Regions from separate parts of the Lachnoanaerobaculum sp. MSX33 genome, predicted to be linked through region 1. Evidence: predicted binding sites of a transcription regulator. Region 1 holds the regulator's gene; the other holds the start of a gene.
What was found. Region 1 encodes Rex, which represses fermentation and respiration genes when NADH is low (regulators of the CRP and FNR family bind a similar motif). Its sites were predicted from a motif close to ATTGTTAANTANTTAACAAT; they were not measured.
Positions count from the first base shown of each region.

Region 2: a site for Rex is predicted at 2,373-2,392, ahead of HMPREF1495_RS05675 (enoyl-CoA hydratase-related protein). Genes of this name have one in related genera too.

Region 1 is NZ_AZXX01000092.1:20,372-24,597, reverse strand. Features, by position in the region: gene topA (type I DNA topoisomerase) at 1-429, shown strand, start outside; gene HMPREF1495_RS11525 (cell division protein DIVIC) at 505-717, opposite strand; gene abc-f (ribosomal protection-like ABC-F family protein) at 719-2,647, opposite strand; gene HMPREF1495_RS11515 (redox-sensing transcriptional repressor Rex) at 2,887-3,543, shown strand; gene acpS (holo-ACP synthase) at 3,536-3,904, shown strand; gene HMPREF1495_RS11505 (NAD(P)H-hydrate dehydratase) at 3,922-4,226, shown strand, end outside.
Region 2 is NZ_AZXX01000061.1:8,574-12,799, reverse strand. Features, by position in the region: gene HMPREF1495_RS05690 (3-oxoacid CoA-transferase subunit B) at 1-141, opposite strand, end outside; gene HMPREF1495_RS05685 (CoA transferase subunit A) at 141-791, opposite strand; gene HMPREF1495_RS05680 (acetyl-CoA C-acetyltransferase) at 788-1,975, opposite strand; gene HMPREF1495_RS05675 (enoyl-CoA hydratase-related protein) at 2,449-3,225, shown strand; gene HMPREF1495_RS05670 (3-hydroxyacyl-CoA dehydrogenase family protein) at 3,295-4,131, shown strand.

The sequences.
Region 1 (4,226 bases):
AACTTTTATCCGGATCTTGAGTCGGCAGTAGAGCAGGCTTCAAAGGAGCTTGAAAATGTAAAGCTTGCTGATGAAGTTACAGATGTGATATGTGAAAACTGTGGAAGAAACATGGTTATAAAATATGGTCCGCACGGAAAGTTTTTAGCATGTCCGGGATTCCCCGAATGTAAGAATACAAAGCCGTATCTTGAAAAGATAGGAGTTAAATGTCCTAAATGTGATGGTGAAGTAGTAATAAAGAAGACTAAGAAGGGAAGAATATACTATGGTTGCAGCAATGCGCCTGAATGTGATTTTATGTCATGGAATAAGCCTTCTTCTATAGCCTGTCCAAAATGCGGCTCATATATGGTTGAAAAAGGAAATAAGCTACTTTGCATGAATGAAGAATGCGGATATTCCGAGAATAAGCCAAAAGAAGAATAAATATTTAAAGTTAAACGACCGACTTAATAAGCCGGTCGTTTATTTACACACAAATACTTTATTATAGCTGCTTTGTTATTCCTTATCATCATCTTTTTTATCAAGATTTCTTATCTGTTTTGTTATTACAAGATATGCATATATTATTACAGGCATTACAATATCTATAAACAATAATACAAAAAGCAATCTGATATTGTCTGAGAATATTGCAACAAGAACAGTTGAGATCAAACTGAATATAAGTAAAAGTAAGATTATTATCGCAAAAAACTTTTTCATTTTCATATTAATTTTCCTCCAGACTTAAAGTCAGTTCTTCCCACTCGTTCATAAGCTTTTCAAGCTTTTCTTCCAGAGCTGTTTTTTCTTTTTGCAGTTCCATAAGCTTACCTACATTTGAGGAAATCTCAGGATCGGCAAATTCCTCATCGATAAGAGCAAGTTTTTCTTCAAGTTTTTCTATTTCCTTTTCACATTTGTTCAAGGCATTTGTTACTTTCTTTTTTTGAGCCTGTGCAGTCTTATTTTCAATCCATTCCTGTTTTGAATCTGAGATTTCTGTAGGTTTTTCTTCTATATTATTATTTGAAAGATTGGCTGCACCTTCTACCGCCTCTCTTTTTTCAATATAGTAATCATAATTTCCTATATAGTTAAGTAATCTGTTTCCTGTAAGATCAAGAATCCTTGTTGCGGTCTTATTGATAAAGTATCTGTCATGTGATACATAGCAAATAGTACCCGGGAAACTGTTTAAGGCACTTTCAAGTACATCCTTACTTAGAATATCCAAATGGTTTGTAGGCTCATCCAAAAGCAGGAAATTTGCTTTTGATAACATAAGTTTAACCAAAGATACTCTGCCTCTTTCTCCACCTGAAAGATCACCGATCTTTTTATACACATCCTCACCTGTGAAAAGAAAAGCTGCAAGTATGTTTCTTATTTGAGTATTGTTCATCTCAGGGTAAGTATCTGAAATCTCATCAAACAAAGTCTTGTCCATATGAAGTACCTGGTGTTCCTGATCATAGTACGCAATGGAAACATTTGACCCGTAGATTACTTCACCGGTATCAGGAGTTAAAAGTCCGTTTATAATCTTTAGTAGGGTAGTCTTTCCTGTACCGTTATCACCTATAATAGCGACTCTTTCCCCTCTTTTTATTTCAAAATTTATATTTGAAAAGAGATGCTTTTCATCAAAACTCTTTGACAAATCATGTACTGTAAGCACATCCTTACCGCTTTCTTTTGAAATATCCAAAGAGAGTCTCATATTTTCTATATGAGTTTTTGGAGCTTCGACTCTTTCAATCTTTTCAAGTTGTTTTTGACGGCTCTCGGCTCGTTTTATCGACTTTTCTCTGTTAAATTGCTTAAGCTTTGTAATAACAGCTTCCTGATGTTTTATTTCCTGTTGCTGATTCAAATATTCCTTCATTTTGGCATCTAAAAGCATCTGCTTTTTTGCGGAGAAGTCTGAATAGTTTCCGGAATACATTTGGACTTCGGCGTTTTCAATATCTATGACCTTACTAACTATCTTATCAAGAAAATATCTGTCATGTGAAACTATAATTACCGCACCCTTATAGTTTAAAAGATAGGATTCAAGCCATTCTATACTTCGAAGATCCAAGTGGTTTGTAGGCTCGTCAAGTAAAATAATATCAGGTTCTTCTAAAAGCAGTTTTGCAAGGAAGACTCTTGTTTTTTGACCTCCTGATAATGTATTTATCTTTCTGTCAAAATCATTTTCATCGAATCCGAGTCCTTTTAAAATACCGATGACTTTACTCTTTGCGGCATATCCGTCCATCAGCTCATAACTGTGAGTAAGAGCGGTATATGAAGAATATAACTCTTCAAGTGCCTCGCCTGAAAGATGTTGCATCTGTTCCTGCATCTCTAACATTCTTTTTTCCATGTTAAGGATATGCTCTATAACTGTATATAGCTCATCTATAATACTTAATGTGGAATCTACATTATTTATCTGTCTTAAGTATCCGAGTTTTGCATCCTTTGCAAGTATAACATTACCGCTGTCGGCATGTTCCTCACCTGTAAGTATTTTTAGCAGTGTGGTTTTTCCGGCACCGTTTACACCGACAATGGCAACTTTTTCATGTTCATTGACTAAAAAATTTGCATCTTTTATTATCTCATTGCTTCCGAAAGACTTTGAGATATTTGTAGCATTTAAAATCAAAATTTGCCTCCTTAGCCATATAATCCACATAAGTATAGCTTAAATACATGCTTAAATGCAAGACAATTCATGATACAAATGAAGCCTTTATATGCTCAAAAACTTAATAAAATATATAATATTCACCATATATATCTGTATTGACATTTATATTAATAGATAATATACTAATTGTAGAATTCTTAACAAATGGAATTGCTGAGAATAATTTATAAATTGATATTTGGAACGGAATAAATATGGAAGAAAGAAAAATATCCAGAGCAGTCATTTCAAGACTGCCAAGATACTATAGATACTTAGGTGAGCTGTCAGAAGAGGGTGTTGAAAGAATATCCTCAAAAGAACTCAGTGAGAGAATGAAGGTTACGGCTTCTCAAATCAGACAGGATTTAAACAACTTTGGAGGTTTCGGACAGCAGGGATACGGATATAATGTAAGATATCTGTATAATGAAATCGCAAAGATTTTGGGAATTGACCGTCAGCATAATATTATAATAATAGGTGCAGGTCATTTGGGACAGGCTATTGCAAATTATGCAAACTTTGAAAGAAGAGGTTTCCTTATCAAAGGAATGTTTGATGTGGATCCTAATCTTTTCGGAAAAACTATACGTGGTGCAAGAGTGTATTCTCTTGATAACCTTGAGAAGTTTGTATCTGAAAATGATATACAGATAGCGGCACTTACAATACCGAAGACCAGAGCAATGGAAGTTGCGGACAGACTTATAAAGTCGGGAATAAAGGCAATCTGGAATTTTGCACATACAGATTTGGTTGTACCTGATGATGTAGTTGTTGAGAATGTGCATCTTTCAGAATCTCTTATGAGGCTGTCATATAGAGTCAGTAATGTAGATGCTGTTCCTTTTGAAGGGAAGTATGATTAGAGGGATCGGCACTGATATAGTCGAAATAGACAGAATATCAAATGCAATTAAAAAGGAATTTTTTTTAAAGAAGGCTTTCAATGATAGTGAAATAGATATGGCCGGAGGCAGAAACAGAGACAGTTTTCTGGCCGGAAATTTTGCTACAAAGGAAGCCTTTGTAAAAGCATTGGGAACAGGTTTCAGAGGTGTTGAACTTAAGGACTTGGCGGTACTCAGAGATGAACTTGGAAAGCCTTTTATAAAAATCTGTAATAATTCAAACAGACATTTACAAGGAATTGATGAGAATAAAATCCATGTATCCATAAGCAATACCGACTCATTGGCAATTGCAATGGTAGTAATAGAAACAGACTAATATGTGGAGATGGGGATATGAGAATTCTTGATGAAACTGCATTAAAATATATACCTGAAAGAATTAAGAATGCAAATAAAGGCAGCTATGGGCATGTTCTGGTTATTGCCGGAAGTAACGGAATGAGCGGTGCCGCATTTTTGAGTGCAATGGCGGCATATCGTTCAGGCGCAGGTTTGGTTAGAATACTTACGGTAAGCAAAAATCGTACAATTTTACAAACACTTTTACCTGAAGCAATAATAACAACTTATGATGAGAGAGAAGCATATGAGAATAAGGAATGCTTTATAAATAAGATTAAGTCATGTCTTGATTGGTC
Region 2 (4,226 bases), on a different contig from region 1:
TCCGTTCTCTGACTGAAGTGTAATTTCTATACCCTCAGGTACATAGTCAGCCACCATTGTAGGAAGTCCTATACCTAAGTTTACCACGTCACCATCGTTTAAATCTCTTGCAACACGTCTTGCAATTCTCTCTTTTGACATTATGACTCACCTCCTACAAGATAATCTACAAATATTGCAGGTATTGCAACATTTTCAGGCTGTATATCGCCTACAGGAACTATAAGTTCCGCACCTGCAATAACAACATCGGCAGCAGTTGCCATAACTGTATTGAAGTTTTTGCTGGTAGCCGTAAAGTAAAGGTTTCCCTTCTCATCGGCTATTGTTGCACCGATAAGTGCAAAGTCAGCTCTTAAAGGTTTTTCCAAAAGATAATCTTTACCGTCAATATTTAATACCTGCTTACCTTCGGCAACCTCGGTACCTACACCTGTAGGTGTAAGTACACCTCCAAGTCCTGCGCCGCCGGAACGTATTCTCTCTGCAAGTGTACCCTGAGGAGAAAGCTCAACCTCCATAGTGCCGTCATTCATCTTTTGTCCTGTTATAGGATTTGTACCTATATGTGTTGCAATAACTTTTTTTACCTGATTGTTGGCAACCAGTTTACCGATACCTGTGGTAGGAGTTGCCGTATCATTACAAATAAGCGTTAAGTCCTTTACACCTTTTTCAACTAATGCATCAATAATCGGTTCGGGTGTACCGCATGCTAAAAATCCGCCTACCATGATTGTAGCGCCGTCATTGATACCTGCGATAGCATCTTTGATTGAAACTATTTTCATTTTGTCTCCCTTTCTACAACAATTGCTGTGCCCATTCCACCACCTATACACAGTGTAGCAAGGCCGCATTTAACATCTCTTTTTTGCATCTCAAAGAGTAAAGTGGTGAGTATTCTTGCACCTGATGCTCCGATGGGATGTCCAAGTGCGATTGCACCGCCGTTTACATTTGTGATTTCTCTCTTAAATCCGAGTTCGTTGCATACTGCAAGAGCCTGTGCCGCAAAAGCTTCGTTTGCCTCTATAAGTTCAAGATCGTCGGCTGTGATACCTGCCTTTTGCATTGCTTTTTGTGATGCCGGAATTACTCCGAGTCCCATTACGCTTGGGGCAACACCTCCTGAAGCATATCCCTTTATAGTAGCCATGATAGGAAGATTAAGCTCAAGTGCCTTTTCCTTTGATGCGATAATGAACATTGCGGCACCGTCATTGATACCTGAAGCATTACCTGCAGTTACAGTACCGTCTTTTTTAAATGCCGGTTTAAGCTTTGCAAGATTTTCGATTGTAGTATTGAACTTAGGATATTCATCCGTATCAAATACCTTAGGATCGCCTTTTCTTTGAGGAATAAGTACAGGAACTATTTCATCTTTTAATCTTCCGGTCTCTATAGCTACCTGTGCTCTTCTCTGGCTTTCAACCGAGAATACATCCTGGTCTTCTCTTGTTATTCCTTTTTGTTCAGCAATATTTTCAGCTGTCACGCCCATGTGATAGTTGTTGTAAGCATCCCAAAGACCGTCTGTAATCATCTCGTCAATCAATGTTTGATTACCCATCTTAACGCCGAATCTTGCGCCTTTAACAAGATATGGAGCGTTTGACATGCTCTCCGTACCGCCGGCAAGAATGATATCCGCATCACCGGCTTTTATAATCTGTGCTGCAAGTTCAACAGTTCTAAGACCTGAACCGCAAACCTTATTTATTGAAAATGCGGGTGTTGTATTTGGCAATCCCGCTCCGAGTATTACCTGACGAGCGATATTCTGGCCAAGTCCTGCTCCTAAAACATTTCCTATAACGGCTTCGTCGATAAGAGAAGCGTCAATGCCTGCACGTTCAATAGCTCCCTTTGCTGCAGTTATACCGAGGTCTACTGCACTTACACCTGCCAATGAACCGCCGAAACTACCGATAGCTGTTCTTGCAGCACTGACGATAACTACTTCTTTCATATTTTTCACCTCACTTATTCTATAAAAGTGGACAATACCGATTGAGTAAACTTTTTTGTATTGTCAGATATATGTATCACATATAGCATATCACAAGTGTAATCAATTATCCACCCCTTGGTTATTCAAAATTGCTATAAAAAAAATAATATGTTTTTATATATATCTTATTTAAACAATGTGTTATAATAAATAAAAATATTGGTATGTAAAAAATATTAAAGATGAGTCGTGTTTAATCTTTTGCAGATAATAAAAAGAACAGCAAAATAATTTTGCTCAATATAAATGAAAAAAATATATGTTTTAAGCATGATGATATTTCGATTTTAGAATATTGTTATGCAAAATGGATATAATAATTAGTCGAAAAAACTAATTGATTGTCGGATACATATATGTTATATTTTTATCATATGGATTTACATGTCAAGCTTGATTCCTGACATGCAATATTGACAAGGAGGTGTTTTATGGGTTTTGTAAGGTTTGATACAGAAGGTGCTGTAGGTATTGTTACAATAGACAGACCGAAGGCGCTCAATGCTTTGAACTCTGAAGTACTGGCTGAGCTTGATGCTTGCTTTGACAGTATTGACACTAATACAATCAGAGCCGTCATTTTGACAGGTTCAGGAGATAAGTCTTTTGTAGCAGGTGCCGATATAGGTGAAATGAGCAAATTAAGTCCGGTAGAGGGTGAGGCTTTCGGAAAGAAGGGAAATGATGTATTCAGAAAGATAGAAACTTTCCCTGTTCCTGTTATAGCCGCTGTAAACGGATTTGCACTTGGCGGAGGATGTGAGATTGCTATGAGCTGTGATATTCGTATATGCTCAGATAATGCAGTGTTCGGTCAGCCTGAGGTGGGACTTGGAATCACACCTGGATTTGGCGGAACACAAAGACTTGCAAGAATAGTCGGCGTAGGAATGGCAAAGCAGTTGATTTATACAGCAAGAAATATAAAAGCTGATGAGGCGTTTAGAATAGGGCTGGTTAACGCTATATATTCACCGGAGGAACTTATGCCTGCCGCAAAGAAGATGGCGGCTACTATAGCACAAAACGCTCCTATTGCAGTTCGTGCATGTAAGAAAGCTATCAATGACGGACTTGATGCGAAGATGGACGATGCGATTGTGATTGAAGAAAAGCTCTTTGGAAGTTGCTTTGAAACACATGATCAGATAGAGGGTATGAACACTTTTCTTGAAAAGAGAAAAGAGAAGAATTTTACTAATTCATAAATACCGGTTTAATATAAAAAATTATAAAAAAGTCAAAAATATATATTTTAATTCAGAAAGGATAAAAAAATGAAAGTTGGTATTATCGGTGCAGGTACAATGGGTTCAGGAATTGCTCAGGCTTTTGCAATGACAGAAGGATATGAAGTAAGACTTTGTGATATTAAGGAAGAATACGCACAGGCAGGTTTTGCAAAGATTCAAAAGAACATCAATTTCCTTGTAGGAAAAGAGAAAATATCAAAAGAGGCCGGAGATGCAATTATTTCAAAAATAAAAGTAGGCCTTAGCGATATCTGCAGTGACTGTGATTTGATTGTGGAAGTAGCGCTTGAAAAGATGGAAGTTAAGCAGCAGATTTTTAAAGAGCTTCAGAATATAGTTCCTAAGGATTGTATTTTCGCTTCAAATACTTCATCACTTTCTATCACAAGAATAGGTGAGGCGCTTGACAGACCTGTAGTAGGTATGCATTTCTTTAACCCTGCAGACAGAATGAAACTTGTTGAGGTAATCGGTGGAGAAAAGACACCTGCAGAATTGGTGGAAAAGATTAAGAAGATATCTGAAGATATAGGAAAGACTCCTGTACAGGTTAAAGAAGCACCGGGATTTGTAGTAAACCGTATCCTTGTTCCAATGATCAATGAAGCAATCAATGTATGGGCTGCAGGCACAGCAGATGCTGAAGGTGTAGACACAGCTATGATTCTGGGATGCGCACATCCTATGGGACCTCTTCATTTGGCAGATCTTATCGGACTTGATATATGTCTTGCCATTATGGAAGTTATTCACAATGAGACAGGGGATGACAAGTATTTACCGGCTCCGAAGTTAAAAGAGCTTGTAGCTGCAGGTAAGCTTGGTAAGAAGACCGGAGAAGGAATATTCTCTTATAAGTAAAATATATATCCCCTTTTTACAGTTAAAATGTAGAAAGGGGTTTTAATGTGAGATAGATACAAAAGGCGGGTTTGTATTTACTATATAGGTGAAAG